One region of the Streptomyces sp. NPDC026659 genome, then DNA from elsewhere that is predicted to be linked to it. Evidence: riboswitches for the same ligand, from Rfam matches in the RefSeq annotation. Region 1 holds a riboswitch; each other region holds the start of a gene.
What was found. A riboswitch is a leader RNA that binds a small molecule or an ion and turns the genes downstream of it on or off. The one in region 1 is predicted to bind cyclic di-AMP.

Region 1 (10,171 bases):
CGTGGAGCCACCTCTCCCCTGAACTCCCGTCGCACTGAATGGACATGACCGTCCGTCGGGCGAGCACAGCGCCCCGTACGTCCTGTACATTTTTTACAGAAGCGAGGGCCATCACGGCCCGCTCGTCAGGAGGGGTACGCCCATGTCCCGTTCGTCCGCCCGATATGTCCTGCCCGAGTTCACCGAGCGCTCCGGGACGGGGCAGCTGCGCACGCTCGATCCGTACTCCAAGCTGTTCGAGGGGCGGATCGTGTTTCTGGGGACTCCGCTGGACGACACCGCGTCGACCGATGTGATCGGTCAGCTGATGCAGCTCGAACACACCGCGCCGGACCGGGACATCACCCTGTACCTCAACAGCCCGGGCGGCTCGTTCCACGCCATGACCGCCGTGTACGACACGATGCGGTACGTCTCCTGCGACGTGGCGACCTACTGCCTCGGCCAGGTCGCCTCCGCCTCGGCGGTGCTGCTCGCGGCGGGGACACCGGGGAAGCGGTTCGTGCTGCCCGGGGCCCGGGTCGTGCTGGAGCAGCCCGCGCTGCACGAGCCCGCGCACGGGCAGCCGAGCGATCTGTTCATCCAGGCCGAAGAGCTGGTGCGCACCAGGGCCCTGATGGAAGAGATCCTCGTCCGCCACACCGGTCGGGACGCCGAGCGCGTGCACGCCGATCTGGAACGGCAGCTGGTGCTGGACGCGCGGGACGCCGTCGCGTACGGACTCGCGGACGAGGTCGTGCAGAGCCGCACCTCCGGCGCCCGGTGAGCGCGCCGTGCTGCCGGACCTTCCACCGCTGCCCGCGCTGACCCGCGCCGAGGGCGAGCTGATCGACCGTTACCTGGAGACGGCCGAGCTGCTCGGCCGGATCAACCCCGCCCGGGAGGAGGACACGTACCGCGGTCTGCGGGCCGCGCAGGCCCTCGTGCGCAAGGCGACAGAGCTGAGGGACGCGCTCACGCTGATGCACCAGCGGGGCGAGACGGAGCTGCACGGGAGCACGCTGACACGCGCGCTGCGCCTGCTGGACGGCGAACGCCGCACCGCGCGGGTCGTGCTTCCGCCGGACGACGGGAAGTGACCCGACGCGCCGGAATACCACTGACCTTCCACGAGCCCGGCACACCCCTCGACCCCACCCCCGCCACGCTCCCGCCCGACCACGACACCCCGCCCGGACGCCCGGCACCCCCACCGGACCCCGCGCGTCGAGCACTCCCCCACTCGGGGAGCCGAAACGGGCCGAACGTGGTACCGCCGACCGGTGTATCTCCGGGCCCGTTTCCGCGCCCTCCGAGTTGCGCGGCGCACGCGTGACCGTGCCGTGAGGGGCCCTCGCGCCCCAGGTCCGGGGCTACGCACGGGGGCTGACGGAAGTTCGGGAACGGGACTGTCCACCCGATCGGGCGAGTGGTGAGTAACGCCACAAACCGCCGATTCCATTGGGATTTTCCGGCAGTAGTAAGTGAAGATCCCTGTCTGACGACAAGCCCCCGCCACAGCGGCGGGGCGGTCCGGGCGGACGCCGAGTCCTGCCGCCGCCCGGATGACCGGTCGACAGGAGTGCATCGGCAGGAGTGGAGGACCCGAGCAAGACGGGTCGCCGGCACGGACGTTCGCGAACAGCGGGCGGTCGTACCGAGTGGCCCTTGGGGTGAAGCCGTGGCGACACGGCCGGGCAACTTCGCCAGCCCGAATCCGACAGGTCATCCTTCACAGGCGGCTGACGAAGGGTTGCGCATGACTGCGCTCAATCGTGTCCCGTCGCTGATGGCCCGGGCCGGAACGGCTTCGGCCCTCACTCTTGCCGCCGTGGGCGGCTCGATCGCGGTGCCGGGGCTGGCCACGGAGGCCTCCGCCGCGACCACCGCGACGAAGGCGCTCCAGATCGCCGCGTCCAAGAAGGGCGCTCCGTACAGCTACGGGGCCACCGGACCGCGCCGGTTCGACTGCTCGGGGCTGACGCTCTACTCGTTCAAGAAGGCGGGCAAGAAGCTGCCCCGCACCGCCGCCCAGCAGTACAACAAGACGCACCACATCTCGGCCGGCCACCGCAAGGCCGGCGACCTGGTGTTCTTCCACTCGGGGTCCAGCGTCTACCACGTCGGGATCTACGCCGGGAAGGGCAAGATCTGGCACGCCCCGAAGACCGGGGACGTGGTGCGCCTGCAGAAGATCTGGACCAAGAGCGTCTGGTACGGCCGGGTGAACTGACCCGGCGTGAGCGCCGCCGCGGTCCCCGGAGCGGGGCCGCGGCTACGGTTCCTGACGCGCCGCCGCCGTCAGGGGCCCGGCCGGCGCCGTCCAGGGCAGCTCGACGGCGACCGTCTTGCCGCCCTCGCGGGTGGAACGGACCCGGAGTCTGCCGCCGCACTCGGCGGTCAGGCACCGGATGATGACCATCCCCCGCCCGTTGTCCTGCTGCACGGCCGCGGGCAGCCGTCTGGGAAAGCGCGGGTGGCTGTCCGTCACGCCGATGCGCAGCCACTCGTCCCGCACCAGGACGAGGTCCACGGTGAACGTGGGCGACTGCCCGAAGGTGTGCTGCACGGCGTTGGTCGCCAGCTCCGAGACGATGAGCCGTACGGTGTCGGCCGCCTCGGTGTCCGACGGCAGACCCCACTCCGCCAGGACGCGGAGTACGTAGGAGCGGGCCGTGGCGACCGAGGCGGGCTCGCTCGGCAAAGTGACGGAAGCTTCCAGATGGTCTGCCATGGCAACGTCGTCCCTTTCCACGCCGGGCGGTCAGCCTGCCACCACCGGACCGGCCGGGGGTACCAACCCCCGATATATGCACATATCTATCGCCCGATGCGGTGAACTCTGCGACGCGAGAACGGATTTGGGGTTCCCGACGCGCTCCGGCGCACGCCCGGCTCACTCCCGTCCGCGTCGGACCTGCGGCCGCGTCTCGCCGATCACCCTCACAGCGTGCGCGATCTCCTCGCCGCTCAGGTCCGCCCGCGCCGTCAGCCGCAGCCGTGAAATCCCGTCCGGCACCGAGGGCGGCCGGAAGCACCCCACGGCGAGCCCGGCCGTACGGCAGCGGGCCGCCCACTCGACGGCGTCGGACGCGGAGGGGGCGCGTACGGAGACCACGGCGGCGTCGGGACGTACCGCGTTCAGGCCCTCGGCGGTCAGGCGCGTGTGCAGCTCGGCGGCGACCGTACGGGCCCGGGCGGCTCGTTCGGGCTCGCGGCGCAGCAGCCGCAGCGCGGCGAGGGCGGCGCCGACGGAGGCGGGGGCGAGACCGGTGTCGAAGATGAAGGTACGGGCCGTGTTCACGAGGTGGGCGATGACCCGCTCCGGGCCGAGCACCACGCCGCCCTGGCTGCCGAGCGACTTGGAGAGGGTCGCGGTGGCCACCACGTCGTCGGCGCCCGCAAGCCCGGCAGCGTGCGGGGCACCCCGGCCGCCGTCGCCCAGGACACCGAGGCCGTGGGCGTCGTCCACCACCAGGCCCGCGCCGTGCGCCCGGCACGCGGCCGCGAGCGCGCCGAGCGGGGCCGCGTCGCCGTCCACGGAGAACACCGTGTCGGAGACGGCGACGGCGGCTCCCCGGTGGGTGCCGAGCACTTTGTCCACGGCCTCGGGGTCAGCGTGCGGGACGACCTGGGTGGTGCCCCGGGCGAGCCGGCAGCCGTCGATGAGCGAGGCGTGGTTGCCCGCGTCGGAGACGATCAGCGAGCCGTGCGGGGCGAGCGCGGTGACGGCGGCGAGGTTGGCGGCGTACCCGGAGGAGAAGACCAGGGCGGCCTCGAAGCCGCAGAAGTCGGCGAGTTCGCGCTCCAGTTCGGTGTGCAGCTCGGTGGTGCCGGTGACCAGCCGGGAGCCGGTGGAACCGCCGCCCCAGGCACGGGCGGCACGCGCGGCGCCCTCGGTGGTCCCGGGGTGGCGGGCGAGGCCCAGGTAGTCGTTGCTCGCGAGGTCCAGGAGCGGGGAGTGGGACGGACGGGGGCGCAGGGTGCGTACCAGTCCGGCGCGGCGGCGGGCCCCGGCCTCCTCGTCGATCCAGCCGAACGCCATGGGTCCTCCGGTGCTTTTGTAGGTAGCGGACAGACACTAGCGGTCCGTGTCGCCGCCCATGATGTGGCAATACCCACACTCCGAACGGCTTCTGTTGTGTGAAGTCTCCTTGGCCCGGGGCGGTGCCGTAGGACAGGATCGGGCCCCATGGACCTCCTGAACACGCTGGTGGACAAGGGACTTCGGCGCGAGTCGCCGACGCGGGCCGAGGCGCTCGCCGTGCTGGCCACCACCGACGACGAACTGCTCGACGTGGTGGCCGCGGCCGGCAAGGTGCGCCGGCACTGGTTCGGGCGGCGGGTGAAACTCAACTATCTGGTCAACCTCAAGTCGGGCCTGTGCCCGGAGGACTGCTCCTACTGCTCGCAGCGGCTCGGCTCGACGGCGGGCATCCTCAAGTACAGCTGGCTGAAGCCGGACCAGGCGTCCGAGGCGGCCGCGGCGGGGCTCGCCGGGGGCGCCAAGCGGGTGTGCCTGGTGGCGTCCGGGCGCGGGCCGACGGACCGGGACGTGGACCGGGTCTCGGAGACCATCAAGGCGATCAAGGACCAGAACGAGGGCGTGGAGGTGTGCGCCTGTCTGGGTCTGCTCTCCGACGGCCAGGCGGAGCGGCTGCGCGCGGCGGGCGCCGACGCCTACAACCACAACCTCAACACCTCCGAGGCGACCTACGGCGACATCACCACCACCCACACGTACGCCGACCGGGTGGACACGGTGCACAAGGCGCACGCGGCCGGGCTGTCCGCCTGCTCGGGGCTGATCGCGGGCATGGGCGAGAGCGACGCGGATCTGGTGGACGTGGTGTTCGCGCTGCGCGAGCTGGACCCGGACTCCGTTCCGGTGAACTTCCTGATCCCGTTCGAGGGCACCCCGCTGGCCAAGGAGTGGAACCTCACCCCGCAGCGCTGTCTGCGCATCCTCGCCATGGTCCGCTTCGTCTGCCCGGACGTGGAGGTGCGCATCGCGGGCGGCCGCGAGGTCCATCTGCGCACGCTCCAGCCGCTCGCGCTGCACCTCGCCAACTCGATCTTCCTCGGCGACTACCTCACCAGCGAGGGCCAGGCGGGCAGGGCCGACCTGGAGATGATCGCGGACGCCGGGTTCGAGGTGGAGGGCGCCGACGAGGTCACGCTGCCGGAGCACCGGGTGGCGGGCGGGGGCGGGTGCGGGTCGGGTGCCGCCGGGGAAGGTGGCTGCGGTTCGCACGGTGTGTGCGGTACGGCGGACTCCGCACCGGCGAAGGCCCCGGCGCAGGCGACCGCCCCGGACGAGACGGAGACCCCGGCCGACACCAAGCCCGCCGCCGACGCGCCCCGTACCGACCTCGTCGCCGTACGCCGCCGTGGCGCCGGAACGGACCTCGCGCCCAATGCCTGACCTCGTGCCCGACCTCATGCCCGACCTCGACACGGCCGGGCTGCTCGACCTCGACCGGCGGCACGTGTGGCACCCGTACGGCCCGATGCCCGGCCGCGCCGAACCGCTCGTCGTGGAGTCGGCGAGCGGGGTCCGGCTGCGACTGGCCGACGGCGGCGGCGAGTTGGTCGACGGGATGTCGTCCTGGTGGTCCGCGATCCACGGTTACCGGCACCCGGTGCTGGACGCGGCGGCACGGGAGCAGCTGGGCCGGATGAGCCATGTGATGTTCGGCGGGCTCACGCACGAGCCCGCCGTACGACTGGCGAAGCTCCTTGTCGACATGTCCCCCGAGGGCCTTGAGCACGTCTTCCTCGCGGACTCCGGCTCGGTGTCCGTCGAGGTCGCCGTGAAGATGTGCCTCCAGTACTGGCGCTCGCTCGGCCGCCCGGCCAAGCGGCGGCTGCTGACCTGGCGCGGCGGCTACCACGGCGACACCTGGCACCCGATGTCGGTGTGCGACCCCGAGGGCGGGATGCACGGGCTCTGGTCCGGGGCGCTGCCCCGCCAGGTGTTCGCGGACGCGCCGCCCGCCGCGTACGAGGAGACGTACGCCGACCATCTGCGGACCCTGATCGAGCGGCACGCGGACGAACTGGCCGCCGTGATCGTGGAGCCGGTGGTACAGGGCGCGGGCGGGATGCGGTTCCACTCCCCCGCGTATCTTCGGGTGCTGCGCGAGGCGTGCGACGCGCACGGCGTGCTGCTGGTGTTCGACGAGATCGCCACCGGGTTCGGCCGCACGGGTGCGCTGTTCGCGGCGGATCACGCGGGGGTGACCCCGGATGTGATGTGCGTGGGCAAGGCGCTGACCGGCGGCTATCTGACGATGGCGGCGACGCTGTGCACCGCGCGGGTGGCCGACGGCATCTCGCGCGGCGAGGTGCCGGTGCTCGCGCACGGGCCGACCTTCATGGGCAATCCGCTGGCCGCCCACGTGGCCTGCGCCTCCGTCGGACTGCTGCTCGGCCAGGACTGGCGGGCGGAGGTCAAGCGGATCGAGGCGGGGCTGACGGAGGGCCTGGCGGAGGCGGCGGAGCTGCCCGGCGTACGGGACGTACGTGTGCTCGGCGCCATCGGGGTGGTCCAGCTCGACCACGAGGTGGACATGGCGGCGGCCGGCCGGGCCGCCGTGCGGGAGGGCGTGTGGCTGCGCCCGTTCCGCGATCTGGTCTACACGATGCCGCCGTACGTCACGGACGACGCGGACGTGGCACGGGTCGCGCGCGCGGTGTGCGCCGCCGCGCGGGAGGGATGACATGCCGGTACTGGTGATCACGGGCACGGGCACGGAGGTCGGCAAGACGGTCACGACCGCCGCCGTCGCCGCGACCGCGCTCGCGGCGGGGCGTTCGGTGGCCGTGCTGAAGGCCGCACAGACGGGCGTACGGCCCGGTGAGCACGGGGACGCCGATGAGGTGGCCCGCCTCGCGGGCCCCCTCACGACGGCCGAACTCGCCCGCTATCCCGACCCGTTGGCGCCGGGCACGGCGGCCCGGCGGGCCGGTATGGCTGCGGTGCGGCCGCAGGAGGTGGCCGAGGCGGCGGCCAAGCTGGCCACCGAGCACGATCTGGTGCTGGTGGAGGGCGCGGGCGGGCTGCTCGTACGGTTCGACGCGGCGGGCGGCACGCTGGCGGACGCGGCGGTGCTGCTGGGTGCGCCCGTGCTGGTGGTCGCTCCGGCGGGCCTTGGCACGCTCAACTCCACGGAGCTGACGGCACGTGAACTCAGGTTGCGTCAGCTTGAGTTGATCGGCGTGGTGATCGGCTCCTGGCCGAAGGACCCCGATCTGGCCGCGCGTTGCAATGTGGCCGACCTGCCGGAGGTGGCCGGGGCTCCGCTGCTCGGCGCGATCCCGGCCGGGGCGGGTGCGCTGAAGCCCGTCGACTTCCGTGCAACGGCGCCGAGTTGGCTGTCGGCGCGGCTGGGAGGTGAGTGGGACGCGGGGGCCTTCCGGGAGCGGCAGGCGGCGTTCTAGCGGGCCGGCGTCGCATGGTCGGGCGCGCGCCGGGTTCGTATCCGGCCGCGTGTCCGCGAGGGGGGGACATTCCGCGTGTCCTCGGGAAGAATCGGCGTAGAGGCGGGACCGTTCCTCCGGGAGGCTGCCATGCGACTGTCCTCGACCCGCTCCGGCCGGGCGGCGGGCCCCGACGGCGTCCACCACCCCCTGTTCGCCCGCTGCTGGGCCCACCTCAGCGAGAGCGCGGACACGCGACTGGGCCTGGCCGCGCTGCGGGAGCGGCTGCTCGCGGGGCTTTCCGGGCGGGTGATCGAGATCGGCGCGGGCAACGGGCTGAACTTCGCCCGCTACCCGGCGGCCGTCTCGGAGGTCGTGGCGATCGAACCGGAGCCGCTGCTCAGGCGGTTGGCCCTCCGGGCGGCGCTGCGGGCGGACGTGCCCGTGGACGTCGTACCGGGGACGGCGGAGGCGCTGCCGGTCAAGAGCGAGTCGTTCGACGCGGCCGTGCTGTGCCTGGTGCTGTGCAGTGTGCGGGACGTGCGGCGGGCCCTGGCGGAGGTGCGGCGGGTGCTCAAGCCCGGCGGTGAGGTCCGCTTCCTGGAGCACGGCCGGGGCGGTGGGCGTGTGATGCGGTCGGCCCAGCGCGCCCTGGACCGCACGGTGTGGCCCCACCTGGCCGGCGGCTGCCGGCTGTCCCGAGCCCCGCTGACGGAGCTGCGCGAGGCGGGCTTCACCGTCGGGCCGTACCAGCGGGTGAGCCTCCCGGACCGGGGACCGAAGCTGCCGTGGTCGTACGGGGTCCTGGGGACGGCGCGGCGCCCGGGGCCCGTAACGTAGCGCGGCCCACCCGGAAGGATCAGCGTCCCCGGCTCCCGTGGCGGGCGGTCCGGCGGGCGCTCCCGCGCGGAGAGCCCCTCCGATCTCGCCTGTACCGGCTGCCGTGAAGCGGAGCGGATGTGGGGCGGGTCACACTAGGCTCCCCCTGGGCAGGAAGTCGGGACATCCAGGTGACCGGGAGGCGGTCTTGTTCACATCTGCCGAGGAGAACGTGCCGGGGGCCGAGCCGGGGCGGGGCACCGCGGCCCGGGCGCGCGGGCTGACCAAGGCGTACGGCTCGGGCGAGACCGCCGTGATCGCGTTGGACTCGGTCGACGTGGACATCGCACGCGGCCGCTTCACCGCCGTGATGGGCCCCTCCGGCTCGGGCAAGTCCACGCTGATGCACTGCCTGGCGGGGCTGGACACCGTCTCGGCCGGTCAGGTGTGGCTCGGGGACACCGAGATCACGGGGCTGAAGGACAAGGAGCTGACCCGGCTGCGGCGCGACCGGATCGGGTTCATGTTCCAGTCGTTCAATCTGATCCCGACGCTGAACGCGGCCGAGAACATCACGCTCCCCATGGACATCGCGGGCCGTAAGCCGGACGAGAAGTGGCTGGACCAGGTGATCGACACCCTGGGGTTGCGCGGCCGCCTCAAGCACCGGCCCTCGCAGCTCTCGGGCGGTCAGCAGCAGCGGGTGGCCTGTGCGCGGGCGCTGGCGTCCCAGCCCGAGCTGATCTTCGCCGACGAGCCGACCGGAAACCTGGACTCGCGGGCCGGTCTGGAGGTGCTGGGCTTTCTGCGCAGGGCGGTGGACGAGCTGGGGCAGACCGTCGTGATGGTCACCCACGACCCGGGCGCCGCCGCCCACTCCGACCAGGTGCTCTTCCTGGCCGACGGCAGGATCGTGGACCGGATGGAGCGGCCCACGGCGGACGCGGTGCTGGAGCGGATGAAGGCGTTCGACGTGGTGCGGGGCCGGATCGGCGGCGACGCCGTGGCGCAGGAGGACTGATCCGGTGCTCACGGCGACGCTGAGAAGCTTCCTCGCGCACAAGGGACGCCTCGCGCTGTCCGCGCTGGCCGTGCTGCTGTCCGTGGCGTTCGTCGCGGGCAGCCTGATCTTCTCCGACACGGTGAGCCGGACCTTCGACCGGCTCTTCGCGTCGACGGCGGCCGATGTGACGGTGAGCCCGAAGGAGGACCTGCGCTCCCCGGTGCCGGGCGGCACCGTGCAGACCGTCCCGGCCGCGCTGCGGGACCGGGTGGCGAAGGTGCCCGGGGTGGCGTCGGTCCACGCGGACGTGTCCGTGCAGAACGTCGTGGTGGTCGACAGCCGGAACAAGTCCGTCGGCCCGACGACCGGCGCCCCCACCATCGCCACGTCCTGGTACGTCACCGACCGCAGCCCGGTCGAGCTGACCTCGGGTCACGCCCCGCGCGGCGCGGGCGAGGCGCTGCTCGACGCGGACACCGCGAGCAAGAAGCACGTACGGGCCGGGGACACGCTCACCGTGCAGGCGCAGCCGGGCACCTTCAAGGTCCGGGTCGTCGGCATCGCCACGTTCACCACGACCAACCCCGGCGCGGCCCTGGTGTTCCTGGACCCGGCGGTGGCCGGGCGCGAGCTGCTGGGCTCGGCCGACCGGGCCACCGCCATCTCCGTGGACGCGGCCCCGGGCGTCGACGACAAGGTGCTCAAGAGCCGGGTGGCGACGGCGGTCGGGCCCGGCCGCTACGACCTGAAGACCGCCGGTGAGCAGGCGAAGTCGGCCGCGGCGAACCTCGGCGGCTTCCTCGACGTGATCAAGTACGTGATGCTGGGCTTCGCCGGGATCGCCGTCCTGGTGGGCATCTTCCTCATCGTCAACACCTTCTCGATGCTGATCGCGCAGCGCACCCGTGAGCTGGGCCTGCTGCGCGCGCTGGGCGCCGACCGGCGGCA
Region 2 (10,171 bases), on a different contig from region 1:
GTCCCAGGCGCGGATACGCACCGGGAGCGGGGCTCCCAGCAACTGCTCGGCAACACTCACCAGTCGCGACGCGGCGTCGGCCATGGCGCACACCTCCAAGACGGCAATCCCGGATGTCCGTTACCACCTAAACGACCGGACTACCCGGCACAGTCCCGCATTGGAGTTACAACAGGGCAAAAGAGCGTAGGCCGCGCGGCGGCGGAAACGCCGAAGGGCCCCCCGCACCACGGACAGCGGGGAGGCCCTTCGGATGGAACTGGGTGACCGGAGGTCAGGAGGCCTTGGCCTTCTCCTCGGTCTTGGCGGCGGCCGGAGCCGGGGCCGGCTTGGCGGCCTCGTAGAACTCCTCGCGCGGGTGCTCCATGGCGCCCAGCGAGACGACCTCGCGCTTGAGGAACATCGCGAGCGTCCAGTCCGCGAAGATACGGATCTTGCGGTTCCAGGTCGGCATCGCGAGACCGTGGTAGCCGCGGTGCATGTACCAGGCGAGACGGCCCTTGAGCTTGATCTTCGTCTTGCCCAGGACGATCATCGCGACGCCCTTGTGCAGGCCGAGACCCGCGACGGCACCCTTGTTGGCGTGCTCGTACTCCTTCTGCGGGAAGCCCCGCATGCCGGAGACCACGTTGTCGCCGAGGACCTTGGCCTGGCGCAGCGCGTGCTGGGCGTTCGGCGGGCACCAGGCGTTCTCGTTGCCCGCCTTGCGGCCGACGAGGTCCGGGACCTGGGCGTTGTCACCGGCGGCCCAGATGTAGTCGGTGCCCTGCACCTGGAGGGTGGGCGCGCAGTCGACGTGACCGCGCGGGCCGAGCGGCAGGCCGTAGCGGGCCAGCGCCGGGTTGGGCTTGACGCCCGCGGTCCACACGATCGTGTCGGAGTCGACCTCGAGGCCGTTCTTCAGCACGACGTGGCCGTCGACGCAGGAGTCCATGGAGGTGGAGAGGTAGATCTCCACGCCCCGGCTCTCCAGGTGCTCCTTGCCGTACTGGCCGAGCTTCGGGCCGACCTCGGGAAGGATCTTGTCGGCGGCGTCGACCAGGATGAACCGCATGTCCTCGCGGGACACGTTCTTGTAGTACTTGGCGGCGTCGCGGACCATGTCCTCGACCTCGCCGATGGTCTCCGCGCCCGCGAAGCCACCACCGATGAAGACGAAGGTGAGCGCCTTGCGGCGGATCTCCTCGTCGGTCGTGGAGTCGGCCTTGTCCAGCTGCTCCAGGACGTGGTTGCGCAGGCCGATGGACTCCTCGATGCCCTTCATGCCGATGCCCTGCTCGGCGAGGCCGGGGATCGGGAAGGTGCGGGAGACCGCGCCGAGCGCGACGACCAGGTAGTCGAAGGGGAGTTCGTACGCCTCGCCCACGAGCGGGGCGATGGTCGCGACCTTGCGGTCCTGGTCGATGGTGGTGACCCGGCCGGTGAGGACCTCCGCCTTCGGCAGCACGCGTCGCAGCGGGACGACGACGTGCCGGGGCGAGATGTTGCCGGCGGCGGCTTCGGGCAGGAAGGGCTGGTAGGTCATGTACGACCGGGGGTCGACGACCGTGACGGTCGCCTCGCCGTAGCGCATCTTCTTGAGGATGCGCCGAGCTGCGTACAGGCCTACGTACCCACCGCCTACTACGAGGATCCTGGGACGCTCCGTGGTGCTCATGGCATCGAGTATCCACCTGCCTCAGAGGGGTAGCTCGTGCGCCCCTTCACAAGGTTGGAGAGGGCCTGTGTTATCCTCCGCCGCTCACGTGACACAGATCATGTTCCGCGCGGGGAACTCAAGGTCGTTCTGACCCGTTGTCAAGGCCGCGTGAGCTGGCCCTCCGGGTTCTCGGCACCCTCACGGATCACCTTCCGGAGGCCCCTCGGACACCTCCGCGAAACACCCGCGCAACGCTCTCGTGAGCACCCTCAAAGGGCCGTTGAGCCCCCGAATGGGTCAATGCGGCCCCTTGCGTTGCCCCCGGGGGTCGAATTCCTTGTGAAGAACTTCACGAAGGTTTCCGGAGAAGGGTCGCGAAGCGGCGTGTCGGCCACCCCGCGACCCTGCTCATCCGTCGTACGGCCTGCTCAGCCGCTCGCTACCAGGCGGTAACGAGCCTTCTCCGCAAGGCCGTACGGACAGCGGTTCCCGAGCGCTACGCCAGGGACCAGGCGATGCCGTCGAGGATGTCGTGCTCGCTGACGACGACCTCCTCGGCGCCGGTGCGCTCCATGAGGGCGAGCAGGACCAGCGCGCCCGCGCCGATCACGTCGACACGGCCCGGGTGCATCGAGGGGACCTCGGCGCGCTCGGCGTGGGTGGAGGAGAGCAGCCACTCGGTGATCTGGCGGACGCGGCCGCGCGTCATGCGGGAGTGGTGGATGCGCGCGGAGTCGTACTCCGGCAGCTCCTGGTCGATCGCGGACACGGTGGTGACCGAACCGGCGAGGCCGACCAGGGTGCGCGCCTCGCGCAGCGGGACGGTCTGCTCGGCGAGGTCGAGGGCGGCCTCGATGTCGGCCCGCATGGCGGCGACCTGCTCGGGCGTGGGCGGGTCGGTGACCTTGCCGTCCTCGACCAGATGGCGCTCGGTCATGCGCACGCAGCCCACGTCCACGGAGCGCGCGGCCCGCACATGGTCCTCGCCGACGACGAACTCGGTGGAGCCGCCGCCGATGTCCACCACCAGGTAGGGCCGGTCGAAGCCGTCGCCGCCGGTCAGCTCCTTGGTGGCGCCGGTGAAGGAGAACTCGGCCTCCTGGTCACCGGAGATGACCTCGGGCTCGACACCGAGGATGTCCACCACACCGCGCGTGAACTCGTCCCGGTTCTCCGCGTCGCGGGAGGCGGAGGTCGCCACGAACCGCACCTTCTCGGCGCCGAGTTCGCGGATGACCCCGGCGTACTCGCGGCACGCGGCGAAGGTCCGCTCCAGCGCCTCGGGAGCCAGCCGGCCGGTGCGGTCGACGCCCTGGCCGAGGCGGACGATGGTCATGCGGCGGTCCAGCTCGCGCAGCTCGCCCGTCTCCGGGTTCACGTCGGCGACGAGCAGGCGGATGGAGTTGGTGCCGCAGTCGACGGCGGCGACACGGGTGAAGCCGTCGGCGGACCGTGCGGGTTCCTCGGCCGTCTCCTGAGAGCCCGGCTTCTGAGAGCCCGTCTCCTGGACGGCCGCACCGCACGCGCCGCCCTCCGGCGTCACGCACGGGCCCTTCGCCCACCACTCGGGCAGCATCGCGAGGGCCTCGTCGCCCAGGGGGTTCACCCCGGGGCCCGCGGCCAGCGAGTGGGCCACGAGGACGTGCAGGCACTTGACCCGGTCGGGCATACCGCCCGCGCTGGGGAAGCCCGCGAGGACCTCGATCTCGTCGCGGCGCCGGATGTAGTCCTCGTGCGCGGCGCGGTAGGCGGCGGCCAGCTCCGGGTCGGTCTTCAGCCGCTCGGTCATCTCCTTCATGACGCCGTTCGCCTCCAGCGTGCCGATCGCCGAGGCGGCGCGCGGGCACGTCAGGTAGTACGTCGTCGGGAAGGGGGTGCCGTCGGGCAGCCGGGGGGCCGTCTCCACGACGTCCGGCTGTCCGCAGGGGCAGCGGTGGGCGATGGCCCGCAGACCGCGCGGCGGGCGGCCGAGCTGCTGCTTGAATGCCTCCACGTCGGCTTCGGTGGGCTCGGTGCGCGGAGTGGGCGGCGGGGGCGTTTCCATGACTGCTTCCAGAGTGGCTTTCTGTGGGTCACCGGCGGATGCCGGTCACTGGTCGGAGGCGTCGGCCTTGTCGACGCCGTCCCAGACGTTCGCGTACCAGGGCCGGTGGGCGGCCCCCTTGTCGGCGCGGGACTGCCTGGCCGCGCCCGGGTCGATGACCACGTACCCGGTCTCGCCGGGCATCACGTAGTGCAGCCTGCGCCGGATCTGCTGTTCGGCGTAGGCGTCGTCCTGCCAGCGCGCCTTGGTGTCGCGCAGTTCCTCGACGCGTGCGCGGGCCTGCTCCTGGCGGCGCTGGAGGTCGGCGATCTCCGCGCGCTGGGAGACGTACTGGCGCATCGGATAGGCGAGCGCGACGATCAGCGAGCACAGCACCAGGGCGAGCAGGGCGGCGCGGCCGGTGAGCCGGGAGCGGCGGGCCTGGCGCTTGGTCTGGGAGCGGTAGACGCGGGCCGCCGTCTGCTCGCCGAGCAGCCTGAGCCTGGTCGTGGTGGAGAAACGGTCCCGGTCCCTCGTGGCCATCTTCCCCGCCTCCCGTTCACGCGTACGTCCCCGGACACGGTACGGGACCGGGTCCGGGGACGTAGGACGACTGGCGGGAGCGGACTCCCGCGCGGACTCAGCCCTAGCTGGAGAGCTGAGCCCTTACGAAGATGCTCAGCCCTTGAAGCGCGGGAACGCGCTGCGGCCGGCGTAGACCGCGGCGTCGTCGAGGATCTCCTCGATGCGCAGGAGCTGGTTGTACTTGGCGACGCGCTCGGAGCGGGCCGGGGCGCCGGTCTTGATCTGGCCGCAGTTGGTGGCGACGGCGAGGTCGGCGATCGTGACGTCCTCGGTCTCACCGGAGCGGTGGGACATCATGCACTTGTAGCCGTTGCGCTGGGCCATCTCGACGGCGTCCAGGGTCTCGGTCAGCGAGCCGATCTGGTTGACCTTGACCAGCAGGGCGTTGGCGATGCCCTCCTCGATGCCGCGGGCCAGGCGCTCGGGGTTGGTGACGAACAGGTCGTCACCGACGATCTGCACCTTGTCGCCGAGGCGGTCGGTGAGGACCTTCCAGCCGGCCCAGTCGTCCTCGAACAGCGGGTCCTCGATGGAGACCAGCGGGTAGGCCGCCACCAGCTCCTCGTAGTACTCCGTCATCTCGGCGGCGGAGCGCTCCTTGCCCTCGAAGAGGTACTTGCCGTCCTTGTAGAACTCGGACGCGGCGACGTCGAGCGCCAGGGCGACCTGCTCGCCGGGGACGTAGCCGGCCTCCGTGATGGCCTCGAGGATGAGGTCGAGGGCCTCGCGGTTGGAGCCGAGGTTCGGGGCGAAGCCGCCCTCGTCGCCGAGGCCGGTGGCCAGGCCCTTGCGCTTCAGGACCTTCTTGAGGGTGTGGTAGACCTCGGCGCCCCAGCGGACGGCCTCGGAGAAGGACTCCGCGCCGATCGGCGCGATCATGAACTCCTGGATGTCCACGTTGGAGTCGGCGTGCGAGCCGCCGTTCAGGATGTTCATCATCGGAACGGGCAGCAGGTGCGCGTTCGGGCCGCCCAGGTAGCGGAACAGCGGGAGGTCGCTGGCCTCGGAGGCGGCGTGGGCGACGGCGAGGGAGACGCCGAGGATGGCGTTGGCGCCGAGCGAGCCCTTGTTGTCGGTGGCGTCCAGGTCGAACATGGCCTGGTCGATCAGGCGCTGCTCGGTGGCGTCGTAGCCGACCAGCTCCGGGCCGATCTGCTCGATGACGGCGAGGACGGCCTTCTCGACACCCTTGCCCTGGTAGCGGTTGGGGTCGCCGTCACGGAGCTCGATGGCCTCGAAGGCACCGGTGGAGGCACCGGACGGAACGGCGGCACGACCCGTGCTGCCGTCGTCGAGGCCGACCTCGACCTCGACCGTGGGGTTGCCTCGGGAGTCCAGGATTTCCCGGGCTACGACGACGTCGATGGACGGCACGAGCATCTCCTTCTTGGATGTGACGCTGAGATGTGCGGGGCGGTGTGCCTTGCGGCACTGCCTTGCGACTAGAGCCTAACCGTCCCCGGGGTGTCGGCCGTCGACCGACCGTCCCGTGGACAGGGAGACCGTACTCATTGTTCACGCCCGGAACAAAGGGGGTTCGGGGGGTCTGGCCAGGGCCGTGGTGCGGGGGGCTGCGCGTACGGACCCCCGGGGCGGCCCGCGGAGCCGCGGAACCCCGCTCCGGCGCGTACGGGGGAACACGCGCCGGGGCGGGGACCGGTGGGGGGGGAGGGGGCTCACCGCGGCCGTGTGCGTGGGGCGGCGCGGGTGAGCGGGTGCGGGGGCGCCGCCCTTCGAGCGGGCGGCGCGGGGCCGCTACTTCAGGTGCAGCAGCTGGCCCGGGTAGATGAGGTCGGCCTTCTGGACGATGTCCTTGTTGAGGTCGAACAGCTTCTTCCAGCCGCCCTTGACGTGGTGCTTCGTGGCGATGGTGCTGAGCGTGTCGCCCTTGACGACCTTGTACTCGCCGTCACCCTTCTTGACCTTCTGGCCGGTCGGGGTGGTGACGGTCGCGGCCGGACGGCTCGCGGAGCGCGAGGCGGTCTGGGGGGCGGTGGTGCGCGCGGCGGCGTCCGCCGTGGCCTTGGCGGTGTCCGTGGCGGTCTTCGCCGTGGTGGACGGGGTGGTGGTGGACGGGGTGCTCGCGGCCGCGGAGCTGTACGGCGTGCTGGACAGGCCCGTGCCGCAGACCGGCCAGGCACCCTTGCCCTGGGCGGCGAGGACCTTCTCGGCGATGGTGATCTGCTGGTCCTTGGTGGCCTTGTCGGCCGTGGCGGCGTACTGCGCGCCGCCGTACGCCGCCCAGGTGGCGGCGGAGAACTGGAGGCCGCCGTAGTAGCCGTTGCCGGTATTGATGGCCCAGTTGCCGCCGGACTCGCACTGGGCGACGGCGTCCCACTCGGAGGCGGTGGCGGCGGAGGCGTTGCCGGCCGCCATCAGCGGACCGGCGATCGCGGCGCCGGCGACACCGGCGAGCGCGAGGGTGCGGACGGCCTTGGCCGGGCGACGGTGCGTGCCCTTGCTGGAAAACAGCATGGATCGATCCCCTCACCGACGCCTGCGAGGTGAGCTGTCGGGTTCGGGCCGGTTGAGTTGCCCGGCCACCCTCCCCGTCGTGGAGGGGGTGGCTTCACCCCAAGCCCGTCCCGGTGTCAGCCACCGGGCCGGGCACTTACCTTGGTTCCCCCGCTCCTGCCGGCGGCGCTTGACGCGTCGACTGTTCCCGGGTGACCGCTGGCAGGATTCGGCGTTCCGGTCATCGGGGCTCGTGGTGACGAGCGGACCGACCGTAGACAGGGACACAGGGGAATTTCAAAGACGATCAGGGCCTCTGAGACTCATCCCACACTTTCACCAATTCGGACATACAGCCAGAAGAGGGACGTCAATCCCGTCCCGAATCGGGCTACTTGCCGTCCGTCCCGCCGGGCACCTTGAGCGTCTGACCAAGGACAAGGGCGTCCGGGTCGCCGCCGACGACCTTCTTGTTCGCGGAGTAGAGCGCCTGCCAGCCGCCGTCGACACCAAGGGAGTCGGCGATGGACTCCAGCGTGTCGCCCTCGTGGATGGTGTATGTGGTCGCGGAGGGCAGGGCGTGCCGCCCGGCGTTGTCCGCCTTCTGACCACCTGTCACGTCCTCGTCCGCGGTGCCGCCGCGGTGGCGGCCGCCGCCGGAGAGCGAGCCGGTGTCGACGAGGCTCCAGGAGCCGCCGTCCTGCCAGGCGTCGTCCGACGCCTCGGAGGCCGGGACGGAGTAGTCGCCGGAGGTGCCCGGGTCGTCGACCGCGGTGGAGGCGCCGGACTTGGCGCCCTTGTCCTGGCCGGAGCCCTTGGCGTCCGCGTCCTTGTCCTTGCCCTTGTCGTCGGACGGCTTGGCCGACGGGTCGGCGGAGGAGCCGGCCGAGGCCGAAGCGGAGGGCGAGTCCGAGGGCTTGGCCGACTCGGACGAGTCGGACTTACCGGCGGAATCCGATGCGGACGGCGAGGCGGTGTCCTTGCCGTCGGAGGAACCGGCGCTCGGGGACGCGGTGTCCGCGACGCCCGTGTCCACGTTCAGCGAGGCGGAGTCGGAGGTCAGACCGGCCGTCAGGGCGCAGGTCGCCCAGTGGGTGGTGCCCTGCTCGGCGAGGATCTTCTCGGCGACGGAGATCTGCTGGGAGCGGCTGGCCAGGTCGGCGGTGGCCGCGTACTGGCTGCCGCCGAACTTGTCCCAGTCGTCCTGCGAGATCTGGAGGCCGCCGTAGTAGCCGTTGCCGGTGTTGGCGCTCCAGGAGCCGCCGCTTTCACACTCGGCCACCTTGTCCCAGGTGGTGCCGTCGGCCGCGTGGGCGCTCGCCGCGCCGAGGAGCGGGATCGCGATGGCGGAGGTGGTCACACCGGCCGCGACGAGGAGCGCCGGAGCCTGGCGGGGGCGACGGTGACGACCGTTCCCGGAGAGCATACGGGGGCCTTTCGTACGACAGCAGTACGGCGTGGCGAGTGGTGCTCGGCGCCACACTGATGGGTGAACGTATAGGCAGACGATCGCTTGTCACAAGTTCATGCCGCACAGATCACGTGAAGATCACATCGTTGAGTGTCCGTCATGTTCCTGTTTGCCGGTGCGCGTTCCGTGGGTACAGGTGATGGACCTCGCATCCGGTCCACTCACTCGTGCGCCTGCCCGACCGGGGTGAACTCCACCGGGAGCGTGCGCAGTCCCCGCATGATGAGCCCGCCCCGCCAGCGCAGTTCGGCCGGTTCGACGGCGAGTCTCAGGTCGGGCAGGCGGGTGAAGAGGGTGGCCAGCGCGGCTTGTCCCTCCAGGCGGGCGAGCGGGGCGCCCAGGCAGTAGTGGATGCCGTGGCCGTATCCGAGGTGCTGGTTGTCGGCGCGGCCGAGGTCCAGCACGTCGGGGTCGGGGAACCGCGCGGGGTCGCGGTCCGCCGCCGCCAGCACCACCAGCACCGGGTCTCCGGCGGCGATCTCCTGCCCGCCGAGGGTGAGCGGCTCGGTGGCGAACCGCCAGGTGGCCAGCTCCACCGGGCCGTCGTAGCGCAGGAGTTCCTCCACGCCGGTCTGGAGCAGGCCGGTCTCCCCGGCGGCCAGGGAGCGCTGGAGTCGGGCGCGCTCCTCCGGGTGGGTGAGCAGGGCGAAGGTGCCGTTGCCGATGAGGTTGACGGTGGTCTCGAACCCGGCGAACAGCAGGATGAACGCCATGGCCGCGGCCTCGTTCTCGGTGAGGTGCTCACCGTGGTCCGAGGCGCGGATGAGGCCCGAGATCAGGTCCTCGCCGGGGGCGGGTTCGGCGGGCAGCGCGGCCCGCTTGCGGTGGATCAGCTCGGCCAGATAGCCGCGCATCTTCTTGACCGACCGCGCGACACCGCCCCGGGGGCCGCCGCCGTGACGGATCATCATGCCCGCCCAGTCCCGGAAGTCGTCCTGGTCCTCGCGGGGGACGCCGAGCAGGTCGCAGATGGCGTAGATGGGCAGCGGGAAGGCGAAGTCGTGGATGAGGTCGGCGGAACCCTTCGCGGCGAACGCCCCGATGAGGTCGTCCGTCAGCTGCTGCACCCGGGGTGCGAACTCGGCCACCCGGCGCGGGGTGAACGCCTTGCTGACCAGCCGGCGCAGCCGGGTGTGGTCCGGCGGGTCGATGTTCAGCAGGTGCGTCATCAGGTCCGCCTTGCGCTCGCCGGGGATGCCGGTCTTCCCCTTGGCGTGCGCGGGCTCGTCGTGATGCGCCGGGTTCTTGCTGAGCCGCGCGTCGGCGAGCGCCTGCCGGGCATCGGCGTACCGCGTGACCAGCCAGGCCTCCACCCCGCTGGGCAGCCTGGTCCGGTGCACGGGCGCGTGCTCGCGCAGCCAGGCGTAGGCGGGGTAGGGGTCGGTGGCGAACTCCCAGGTGAAGAGGTCGGGGGCGGGCTCGCCGGGACGGTCGGAGGAGGGCTGATCGGTCACAGGTCGACGGTATCCCGGGGGCGGGGAGGGACACCCGGCCAGGCTCCGGCCGGGCTCTCGCTAGGCGGCGCCTGAACCGTTCTCCTCCGCCGTACGTATCGCATCCCGGTAGACCCGTGCGGCCGCTCTCAGTGCCGTCTCGGGGTCGACCCCCTCGGACTCGGCGCGGGCGGCCAGGGCCAGGAGTTCGTAGCCGATGCCGTCGCCCTGGGGAAGGGGGACGTCCAGGTGGGCGGTGCGGGCGCGGGAGGCGAGCTTGGCGGCGAGGGCGAGGCCGGGCTGGCCGAGCGGGACTCCCTCGGTCACCGAGGTGCGCCGCTTCTCCTCGGCCTTGGTGCGCAGCCAGTGCTTCTTGACGTCCTCCGGGGTCTCGGCCGTCTCGTCGCCGAAGACGTGCGGATGGCGGTGGATGAGCTTGGTGACGATGCCCCCGGCGACGTCGTCGATGTCGAACGGGGCGTCCGGGTCCTCGGCGGCGATGCGGGAGTGGAAGACGACCTGGAGCAGCACGTCGCCCAGCTCCTCCCGCAGCTCCTCGCGGTCGC
Region 3 (10,171 bases), on a different contig from region 1:
CAGACTCAGTCCGGACATCGTTTCCTCACTCCCCCGGCGCCGCCATCCGGCCGTACGCCTCCTGCCTGCCAGTGTGCCGAACTCTCGTCGGCCGGGCCGTCACCGGCGCGTCACAGCCTCGCACCAGCCGGAGGCTTGAAGGGGAATACTTGCGTGTGCATAAAATGCTTGCGTCTGCATCAAGGAAGTCGCCCGCCACCACCCCGGGAGAACCATGAACCGCCGCTTCCTCTTCGTCCTGGGCAGCGCCCGCACCGAGGGCAACACCGAGTTCCTGGCCCGCGCCGCCGCCGAGCAGCTCCCCTCCGGCGTGGAGCAGGAGTGGCTGCGGCTGACCGAGCTGCCGCTGCCCGACTTCGCCGACCTGCGGCACGACAGCGACCACGTGCGGCCCGCGCCTGACACGTCGGCCGGACGGCTGCTGGACGCCACCCTCGCGGCCACGGACGTCGTGATCGCCTCGCCGCTGTACTGGTACTCGGTCTCGTACCTCACCAAGCACTACCTGGACCACTGGTCGGGCTGGCTGCGCATCCCCGGGCTCGGCTTCAAGGAGCACATGGCCGGGCGGACCCTGTGGGGCGTGACGGCGCTCGCGGGCGCGAACCCCGCGGTCGCCGACCCGCTGGTGGGCACGCTCAACAACTCCGCCGCGTACCTGGGGATGCGCTTCGGCGGCGTCCTGCTCGGCAACGGCAGCGCGCCCGGTGACGTACGACAGGACACCGACGCGCTGGCCCGGGCCAAGACCTTCTTCGCGGGCGAGGCACCCCTCGCGCACTTCCCGGACCAGGACGCCTGAGCCGAAGAGCGCCTACGCCTCGATGTCCCGCGCGGTGAACCGCGCCCACGCCGCCGCGCCGAACACCGCCACGTACAGCCCCTGGAGGCCGAGGTTGCGCCACACGTCCTCCCAGGGGACCGGGTCGCGCAGGAGGTCGGCGAAGGACAGCCAGTAGTGGGAGAAGAAGTACGGCTGGAGGGCGTGCAGCTGGGGCAGCTGGTCGAGGATCTGGACGGTGATGAGCAGGCCGACCGTGGTCGCCATCGCCGCGATGCCGCTGTTGGTCAGCGTCGACACGAACAGGCCGAGCGCCGCCACGCCGGTCAGGGAGGCGGCGACGACCAGCGCGATCAGCAGGGCGCGGCCGATGCCGTCGGCGAAGGAGATCCGGGTCCCGGAGATGGTGGTGACATCGCCCAACGGGAAGAGCAGCGCCCCGACGATCAGCGCCGTGACGGCGACGACGAGGGTGGCGAGCAGGCAGAAGGCGACGACGGCCGCGTACTTGGTGAGCAGCAGCCGCGTGCGCCCTGCCGGGGCGACCAGCAGATAGCGCAGGGTGCCCGCGCTCGCCTCGCCCGCGATCGCGTCCCCGGCGACGACGCCGACGGCCATCGGCAGGAAGAACGGCAGCGTCGCGGCCAGCGCCGTGAACACCAGGAACAGGCCGTTGTTGGTGATCTGCGACAGGAAGGCCGGTCCCCCGCCGCCTCCCCCGGCCGATCCGCCGTCGCCGGTCTCGGCCTTCACCGCGATCCCGATCAGCACCGGTACGGCCGCCAGTACGGCGAGCAGCGCGAGGGTCCGCCAGCGGCGCACCGTGATCACCAGCTCGCTGCGCAGCAGCCCGAACGTCCACAGGGGGTGCGTGGCCCGGTACGTCGGCTCAGCCCGCGACATCGAAGCCCTCTCCGGTCAGTGCCACGAACGCGTCCTCCAGCGAGGCGCGTTCGAGCGTGAAGCCGCGGACCCGGACGCCCGCCGTCACCAGGGCCGCGTTGATCTCGGCGAGGTCCCGCACGGGCGGCGCGCCGGTCACCCGCTCGCCCTCGACGGCCACGTCCGCCACGCCCTGTTCCTTCAGCACCCGGGCCGCGTCGGCCGGGTCCGGGGTGCTCACCACGAGCCGTCCGTGCGCCCCGGCGGCCAGCTCGGCCACCGCGCCCTGGACGACCAGGCGCCCCCGGTTCATCACGGCGGCGTGGGTGCAGACCTGCTCGATCTCGTCGAGGAGGTGGGAGGAGAGGAAGACGGTGGTGCCGTCGGAGGCCAGCTCGCGCACGAGGGTACGGATCTCCCGCATGCCCTGGGGATCGAGGCCGTTGGTCGGCTCGTCCAGGACCAGCAGGCGGCGCGGCTGGAGCAGGGCGGCGGCGAGGCCGAGGCGCTGCTTCATGCCGAGGGAGTACGCCCTCGCCTTCTTGCCGGAGGCGGCGGCGAGACCGACCCGTTCCAGCGCGGCGGCGACGCGGGCGCTCCGGGTGCGGGGGTCGGCGGTGGGGTCGGCCGCGTCGTAGCGCAGGAGGTTGTCGCGGCCGGAGAGGAAGCCGTAGAGGGCCGGGCCCTCGATGAGCGCGCCGACCTGGGGCAGGACGGCGCGGGTGGAGCGGGGCATGGGGCGGCCGAGGACCTGGGCGGTGCCGGAGGTCGGCTCGATCAGGCCCATCAGCATGCGGATGGTGGTGGTCTTGCCCGAGCCGTTGGGCCCGAGGAACCCGAAGACGCTGCCCGCCGGGACGGTCAGATCGAGACCGTCCACGGCGAGCTGGCTGCCGTAGCGCTTGGTGAGGCCCTGGGTGGCGATCACCGGACCGGCGTCGGGCCCGGCCGGGGAACCGGCCTCGGATCTCCCGGGCCCTTCCGCGGAGGACGGCTCGTTCATCGGCTCCTCACTCATCCTCGTCCTCCGCGAAAAGCGGCCCCGCCCCGCCGGATCAGTGCTCGGCGTTGGCCGTCTTCAGCAGGGTCTGCTTGGTGACCGCGCCCGCGTAGACCTTGCCGTCGTCGGTGATCAGGGCGTTGACCAGGCGGGTGGAGAACACCGTGCCCTTGCCGAAGTCGCCGGTGACCTGGTCGCCGAGCGAGCCGAGGAAGCCGCCCGCCGAGCCGGAGGGCATACCGCCCTCGGCGCCGGTGTCGAAGGTGGCGATGCTGGTCCAGCCCTTGCCGATGACGTCGCCGCCCTGGGGCGCCCCGCCGAACAGCTCGCGCAGCCCCTGGCCGTGCTCCTCCTTGCCGGAGTCCTTCTCCTCGGTGACCTTCGCGCCCTTGGGCGGGGTGAAGTCGAAGGTGGAGGCCGACGGCTTGGCGAAGGAGACCTGGGTGAAGCCTGTGTCGACGACGGGCTTGCCGCCGCTCTTCGCGGTGAGCGTGAACTTCAGCGGCATGCCCGTCTTCGCGTCCACCGCGATGGTGACCGCGCCGACCGTGCTGCCCTGCTGCTTGGGCTTGATCTGCAGCTTGTAGGCGTCGCGCCCGGCGACCCGCTCGGTGCCGGCCACGGTGACGGAGGTGGTGTCGTCCACCGCCTTGAGGGCTTCCTTGGCGAAGTCCCCGGGAGTGCCCTGCCGCTCCTCCTTGCGCTCCTTGCCCTGCTCGTGCTGCTCGGCGGTGCCGTGGAAGACCTCGTTGCTGCCGCTGTCGTAGCCCCACACGTCCTTGCCGTTGTGGATCAGGCTGTACTCCGCGCCGCGCTCGCGCAGCGAGAGCTTCTGCCTGTCCGGGCCGTCGGCGGCCACGCGCAGGGTGTGGGTGCCGGAGACCAGCTCGGTGAGCTTGCTGCTCGGGTCGGCCGAGGAGCCGTCGTGGCCGCCGTTGCCGGAGCCCAGGCTGCTCTCCAGGCCGCCCAGGTCGGGCAGGCCGAGGTCGGTGCTGATCTTCACCGTGCCGGACAGCTGCTGGACGTCCGAGCTCGCGATCTTCTCCACGAGCTGCTGTGCGCTGATCTTCGGCAGATCGGGGTCACCGGTGCTGGCGAGTGCCGGGACCAGGCCGATCGTGGCCGCGGCCACCCCCGTCACCGCGACCGGAACGACGTACCGGACGGCCTTGCGACGGCCGGCGCGCGGGTTCTCGTCCGCTGCGGTGCCCCTGGTGTCGTCGGATGCGTACGGTGCCATGTGTGCCTTACCTCCGTGGTCGGCGGCGGCTGCCCCTCGTTATGGTCCACCCAGCCGCCATTCTCACCCGAATCGGTGAGGAGTGGTGGTTTCCGTGGTCACCATCAGACCAAATCAGCCGCGTGAACACGTCAGTCCACGGAGCCAACTCGGCGTACACCTGCGGTATGACGCAGGGGGCGGTGTCTCCCGCCCGACCCGTAGGGGTCGTACGGGCGGCACCGCCCCCTGTCGTACGTCTGCCCGGTCAGCCGGTGCGGTGCACCACCGCGTCGCACAGTTCGAGCAGGGCCGCCTTGGCCTTGCACTCCTTGAGGGGGGCCAGCGCGGCGCGGGCCTCCTCCGCGTACCGCACGGCGTCGCGGCGGGCCTGCTCCAGGGCGGGGTGCGTACGCAGCGCGGCCAGCGCCTCGGCGTGCCGGGCGTCGTCGGTGAGGTCGGAGTCGAGCAGCTCGCACAGCGCGACGTCCTCGGCCTCGCCGAGCCGGGCGGCGCGCTCGCGCAGCCGGAGCACGGGCATCGTGGGGATGCCCTCGCGCAGGTCGGTGCCCGGGGTCTTGCCGGACTCCCGGGTCTCGGAGGCGATGTCGAGGACGTCGTCGCACAGCTGGAAGGCGACGCCGAGGCGCTCGCCGTACTGGGTGAGCACGTCCACCACGGTCTCGTCGGCGCCGGACATCATCGCGCCGAACCGGCACGAGACGGCGACCAGGGAGCCCGTCTTGCCGGAGAGCACGTCGAGGTAGTGCTCGACCGGGTCGCGGCCGTCCATGGGACCCGCGGTCTCCATTATCTGGCCGGTGACCAGCCGCTCGAAGGCGAGGGCCTGGACGCGGACGGCCTCCGGGCCGAGGTCGGCCAGTATCTGCGTCGCGCGGGCGAAGAGGAAGTCTCCGGTGAGGACCGCGACCGAGTTGCCCCAGCGGGTGTTGGCGCTGTCCACGCCGCGGCGCACGGCCGCCTCGTCCATGACGTCGTCGTGGTAGAGCGTGGCCAGGTGGGTCAGCTCCACGACGACGGCGGAGGGGACGATGCCCGGGGCGTACTTGTCGCCGAACTGGGCGGCGAGGAGCACGAGCAGGGGACGGAACCGCTTGCCGCCGGCCCGCACGAGGTGCTGCGCGGCTCCGGTGATGAAGGGGACCTCGCTCTTGGTGGCCTCTAGCAGGCCCTCCTCGACAGCCGTCAATCCGGCCTGGACATCGGCTTCCAGTGCCTGGTCCCGCACGCTCAGCCCGAACGGCTCGCCGACGGTCACGAGGGGTCTCCTGTCTGCTGGTGTCTGCTGGCGACTACACGGTTTGTCGATAGGTCGCTGCCATCACTCGGATCAGCGTATCCGGTCGCGTTTCCATCACCGCTATCACCCACCGGTCCACCACGGGAGGTATCGGGTCACAGCGGTCGTCTTCTGCTTTGGCGGACATGGTCGGACATTCATCGACTTAACAGGACGATGTGCCTGCTGTCGTCGGACGGCGCGCCGACAGGGCGCCCCTCCGCCCCCCATGCGGAGGGGGTCACTTCCCCCAACGAACGGGACCACCCCAGAGGTTCCGCATCCGACCGGACCGACACTCCCTAATACCCACAGACGGATCAAATCCACCTAATCGCCCATGTCTGACTTTGCGTATTTTGCGGTTTCGTGAGTTGGGTCACCGGACGCCCGATGGCGGCCGACAGGCCCCGACTACCCACCTCACCTTGGTTCATGGGGCAGTTGAGCGTTGACGGGCGCAAAGGATCAAGTACCTCAATTGGGGCAAGTCAAGATCAACCATTGCTTTGTGTGAATCCGGCACTTGTTCCGGACATCTGCTCTCGCATACGTTCCGGCCCGTCGGGCGACGCCGAATCCTGCCGGGCCCGACACACCCACTCGACGAACTCATTTCGTACGGCAGGAGCGGGGGAACCAGGTAGGCCGCCGGGACGGGTCGACGCGCGTTGATTGACGCGCGTCGACCCGGCAACGGCTCGGGGTGAAGCCGCGACTTCGTGTCCCACGGACACGGATGTGAGCGGCCGGGCACCTCCCCGCCCGAACCCGACAGCTCACCTCGCAGGCGCCGGAGAGGAACGTGTCATGTCTGCTGCCGCTCAGCCGCGCCGTGCCCGCGCCAAGCGCATCGTCCGTACGCTCGCCGTCACCGGTACCGGTGCCGCCGTGCTCGCGCTGCCGTTCATCGGTGCCACCAGCGCCTCCGCCGCTCCGGCCACCGCTTCGGCCGCCGTGAAGACCCCGGCCGGGTATGCGAACAACCTCGACGGCTGGATCCGCGAGTCCCTCGCGATCATGGCCCAGAAGGGCATCCCGGGCACCTACAACGGCATTCACCGCAACGTGATGCGCGAGTCCTCGGGGAACCCGCTCGCCATCAACAACTGGGACATCAACGCCGTCAACGGCACCCCGTCCAAGGGCCTGCTCCAGGTCATCGACCCGACCTTCACCGCGTACCACGTGGCGGGCACCTCCCTCGACCCGTACGACCCGGTCGCGAACATCACGGCCGCCTGCAACTACGCCTGGCACCGTTACGGCTCCATCGACAACGTCAACGGCCCGTACTAGGCCGTAGAGACCGGCACGTTCCCGGGGCGGGGCGCCCGTAGGTGACTCACCTACGGGCGCCCCGCCCGTTGTCCTCTCAGACGCCGTACACCCTCTCCAGGACCACCGCGATGCCGTCGTCCTCGTTGGAGAGGGTGATCTCGTCCGCCACGGCGAGCAGTTCACGGTGGGCGTTGGCCATGGCCACGCCGTGGGCGGCCCACTGGAACATGGGGATGTCGTTCGGCATGTCGCCGAAGGCGATCGTGTCCGCGCGGCCGAGGCCCAGGTGCTCGGCGGCCAGGGCGAGTCCGGTGGCCTTGGTGATGCCGCACGGCTGGAGCTCGACGGTACCGGGCCCGGACATCGTGACCGTGGCCAGCGAGCCGACGACCGAGCGGGCGGTCTCGGCCAGCTCGTCGTCGGACAGGCCGGGGTGGCGCAGCAGCACCTTGCTGATGGGCTCACGCCAGAGGTCGTCCCGCCGGTCCACCCGTACGGCGGGCAGCGTGGGGTGGGGCATCAGATAGCCGGGCTCGATGAGGGTGAGGCCGTCCACCCCGTCCTGGTCGACGGCCGCGTACACCTGCCCGACCTCGGCCTCGATCTTCCCGAGCGCCGTCTCGGCCAGCTCCCGGTCCAGCCGCACCGACCACAGCAGGCTCCCGCTCCCCGCGTCGTACACCTGCGCCCCCTGCCCGCACACCGCGAGCCCGGTACACCCCAGCGACTCCAGCAGCGGCCGCACCCGCGGCGCCGGCCGCCCGGTCACCACCAGATGCCGCGCCCCGGCCCGGGCCGCCCCCGCGAGAGCGGCCCGGGACCGCACGGAGACGGTGTCATCACCGCGCAGCAGCGTCCCGTCCAGGTCGGTGGCGATGAGTGCGGGAAGGGGAGGTGCGGCCATGATCAGAGAATACGGACGCGGGTGGTCTCCGACTCACCGGCGGGGTACGGGAGTTGACCCCGGCCGGCCGGTGGCGGCGCGGGGCGCCCGGGGGGGCGGAGTACGGCCAGGGGCAGTCGAGGTCTGACCGAGGCGCGCCCCAGGCGCCTGCCGGGAGGCCGCTACGGCCGGGGCCGCTGGAAGGCGAACGCGTACGACCATGGCACCGCCGTGCGGCAACCCGAGCTGCCGCCGGACCACGACCGAGGCGGAGCCAGGGGGTGCCGCGACGGGATCAAGTGCGGGATGCCTGGGCGCGGCCGGGGGACTGCCGGGCAGCTGCCCGGTGCGGCCCCCCCTGCCGGGGGCAACCCGGCTGCCACCGGAACGCGGCCGAGTCGCGGCCCACCGGGCCGCCATGCGCGGCCAGGACGTGACCCGGAGGCAGCCGCGACGCGGTCGGGTGCGGGATGTCGCCGGGTGCGGTCGGCGGGGGCCGGGGACGCGGTCCGGTGCGGCCGGGGGCAGCCCGGGTGGTGAAGGCCGCGCCCGCGCCCCCGCGCCCCTCACCCGTGTGCCGCCGCCAGATGCTTCGCCAGGCGTGGCGACGCGAACTCCGTGCCGCAGACGAAGCGCATGACCGGGCCGTAGGACGAGGCCGCCGGGAGGCCGGTGAAGTAGAGGCCGGGGAGCGAGGAGACGTAGCCGGGGCCGAGGCGGGGGGTGCCTCGGGTGGTGGCGAGGCGGGTGCGGAGGCCGGGGCCGAGGAAGTCCATGGCGGCGAGGTCGACGCGGTAGCCGGTGGCGGCGATGACGTGGTCGGCCGTCAGCCGTTCGGCGCGGCCGCCGTGGGTGAGGACCTTCAGGACCGGTGCGCCGTCCGACACCTCGGCGGACACGACGCGCTGGACCTCCTCGACCTGGACCTTTCCCTCGAAGCGGTCGCGCAGCCACCACGCGCCGAGCGGGCCGAGGACCCGGCGGACCAGGTGGTGGCGGACGGGGTCGGGGAGGAAGCGGTAGGGGTCGGCGTGGTAGCTGAGCGCCCACAGGGACCAGGCGCGGCCGAACGGCGACTCCGGCCGGAAGCGCGGCTGCTCCCAGGGCGGGGCGCCGAAGGCCACCCGGCCCCGGCCGCGCGAGACCACCCGCACCTGGGCGCCCGCCTCCGCGGCGAGCGCCGCCGTCTCCAGCGCGGACTGGCCCGCGCCGACGACGATCAGCTCCTTGCCCGAGAAGCGGCCGAGGTCGTGGTGCTCGTAGACGTGCGAGACGGGGGCGGCGGGGCCGGAGCCCTCGGACGCGGCGCCCGCCAGCTCGGGCGGCAGATGGGCGAGCCCGGACAGGCCGGTCGCGACCACCACCGCGCGGGCCTGGAACGCCTCCCCCGAGTCCAGCTTCAGCTCGAAGTCGCCGCTCCCCCGCGCCCGCTCGACGGAGACCACCCGCACCTGCTCCAGACCGGGCACCAGCTTGCGCTGGAACCACTCGCCGTAGGCGGTGAAGGTCTCGACCGGGATGATGTCCTCGTCGGTGACCAGCCGCCGGATCCCGGCCGCGTCGCAGTAGTCCGCGAGGGTGTGCCCCGGCTGCGGGCAGTCCAGGCTGGAGGCGGCGGGCGTCGACTTCAGCAGCATCCCCTCGGGCATGTGGTCGCGCCAGCTCACCATGGGGTCGCCGAAGACGCGGACGGGCAGCCCCCGCGCCCGCAGATGGGCCGCGGTGGACAGGCCGAACGGCCCCGCCCCGACGACTGCAACCGGTCGAATCACGAAGTCCCTCCCAGGACGCGTTCACGCCACTCCCGTGGCTCTGCCGCTTCGCTTGCCGCTGCGCCTTGCCTTCGTGGTGCCCGCGTCATTCCCTTGCGGGGATCAGGCGGTGCCGCCGCGGCGGTTGGTCCGCCACAGCGCGTAGAGGTGCTTCGCGCCCGGACGCACGAAGCGGGCCATCATGGTCAGGAACGGCATCGGGTCGTCCGCCGCGAGCCACGCCAGTTCGGTGCCGCTCGCCCGCGCCGGGGCGTGCGGCGTGGTGTAGCCGCTGCGGCGGTAGGCGAGGAGCGCGGGCAGGTCGATGTTCTCCACCACGTACCGGTTCCCGGAGCGCTGCGCGCCCTCGGGGACGGGCCGCCCGGTGAGGTTCAGATGCAGGGCGCGTACGACGTCGATGCCGGACTCGCTCTCGAAGAGCCGGAACTGGGCGCCCATCCGGGGGTTGAAGTCCAGGAGTTTGTACTGCCCGTCGCGCCGGTCGAAGCGCAGGTCGAGGTCGATGACCCCGCTGAAGCCGATCTCCTTGATGAACCGCGCCGCGAGGTCGGCGAGTTCGGGGTTGTCCACGACGTACGCGTGCGCCGTCATCCCCGCGTGCGGCGGCCAGGAGCGCACCTTGACCCCGGTGAAGAGGGCGAGCGGGCCCGCGTCGGCGTCGAAGCAGGCGTGCACGATCCAGTCCTCGGCGGACTCCCTCGGCAGATACTCCTGGAGGATGACGCCGGGGTCCTCGCCCCAGTCGCGGGCGAGGTCGAGCAGCCCCGCGCGGGTGGCGATCCGGGTGGTGCCGCCCACGGCGGGCCGGCTGCGCCTGACGAACGCCTCGCGGTTCTTGGCCACCACCGGGAAGCGGGCCCGCTCGGCGAACTCGGCTATCTCGGCGTACGAACGCGGGAACACCGTCACCGGAGTCGCGATCCCGTGCTCCCGGCACAGCTCGTGCAGCCCCTGCTTGCTGGCCAGGCGGCGCGGCAGCGCGGGGTCCACGCGCGGGAAGAGGAACGGCCCGGCCAGCGCGTCCTGGTGCTCCGCGATGAGGACGGCGGCCTC

Region 2: it holds a riboswitch for cyclic di-AMP, as region 1 does, so the genes downstream of both, AB0E91_RS14550 (transglycosylase family protein) here and AB0E91_RS22990 (C40 family peptidase) in region 1, are expected to answer to the same signal.
Region 3: it holds a riboswitch for cyclic di-AMP, as region 1 does, so the genes downstream of both, AB0E91_RS08300 (transglycosylase SLT domain-containing protein) here and AB0E91_RS22990 (C40 family peptidase) in region 1, are expected to answer to the same signal.

The regions. Positions count from the first base shown of each region.
Region 1 covers NZ_JBEZXY010000009.1:105,197-115,367, reverse strand. Annotated here, with positions in the region: gene AB0E91_RS23000 (ATP-dependent Clp protease proteolytic subunit) at 143-766, shown strand; gene AB0E91_RS22995 (hypothetical protein) at 774-1,079, shown strand; cyclic di-AMP (ydaO/yuaA leader) riboswitch at 1,512-1,735, shown strand; gene AB0E91_RS22990 (C40 family peptidase) at 1,739-2,212, shown strand; gene AB0E91_RS22985 (ATP-binding protein) at 2,255-2,713, opposite strand; gene AB0E91_RS22980 (8-amino-7-oxononanoate synthase) at 2,876-4,024, opposite strand; gene bioB (biotin synthase BioB) at 4,172-5,404, shown strand; gene AB0E91_RS22970 (adenosylmethionine--8-amino-7-oxononanoate transaminase) at 5,421-6,701, shown strand; gene bioD (dethiobiotin synthase) at 6,703-7,422, shown strand; gene AB0E91_RS22960 (class I SAM-dependent methyltransferase) at 7,552-8,241, shown strand; gene AB0E91_RS22955 (ABC transporter ATP-binding protein) at 8,429-9,241, shown strand; gene AB0E91_RS22950 (ABC transporter permease) at 9,246-10,171, shown strand, end outside.
Region 2 covers NZ_JBEZXY010000005.1:79,072-89,242, forward strand. Annotated here, with positions in the region: gene AB0E91_RS14520 (cyclopropane-fatty-acyl-phospholipid synthase family protein) at 1-84, opposite strand, end outside; gene AB0E91_RS14525 (NAD(P)/FAD-dependent oxidoreductase) at 275-1,657, opposite strand; gene AB0E91_RS14530 (Ppx/GppA phosphatase family protein) at 2,136-3,038, opposite strand; partial or broken gene AB0E91_RS14535 (DUF501 domain-containing protein) at 3,231-3,683, opposite strand; gene AB0E91_RS14540 (septum formation initiator family protein) at 3,729-4,205, opposite strand; gene eno (phosphopyruvate hydratase) at 4,341-5,627, opposite strand; gene AB0E91_RS14550 (transglycosylase family protein) at 6,003-6,722, opposite strand; cyclic di-AMP (ydaO/yuaA leader) riboswitch at 6,727-6,900, opposite strand; gene AB0E91_RS14555 (transglycosylase family protein) at 7,093-8,127, opposite strand; gene AB0E91_RS14560 (cytochrome P450) at 8,334-9,626, opposite strand; gene AB0E91_RS14565 (nucleoside triphosphate pyrophosphohydrolase) at 9,687-10,171, opposite strand, start outside.
Region 3 covers NZ_JBEZXY010000002.1:787,214-797,384, forward strand. Annotated here, with positions in the region: gene AB0E91_RS08270 (hypothetical protein) at 1-18, opposite strand, end outside; gene AB0E91_RS08275 (NAD(P)H-dependent oxidoreductase) at 215-802, shown strand; gene AB0E91_RS08280 (ABC transporter permease) at 815-1,684, opposite strand; gene AB0E91_RS08285 (ABC transporter ATP-binding protein) at 1,671-2,666, opposite strand; gene AB0E91_RS08290 (sigma-E factor regulatory protein RseB domain-containing protein) at 2,719-3,903, opposite strand; gene AB0E91_RS08295 (polyprenyl synthetase family protein) at 4,151-5,161, opposite strand; cyclic di-AMP (ydaO/yuaA leader) riboswitch at 5,777-5,990, shown strand; gene AB0E91_RS08300 (transglycosylase SLT domain-containing protein) at 5,993-6,481, shown strand; gene AB0E91_RS08305 (HAD family hydrolase) at 6,558-7,367, opposite strand; gene AB0E91_RS08310 (FAD-dependent oxidoreductase) at 7,913-9,118, opposite strand; gene AB0E91_RS08315 (ATP-grasp domain-containing protein) at 9,221-10,171, opposite strand, start outside.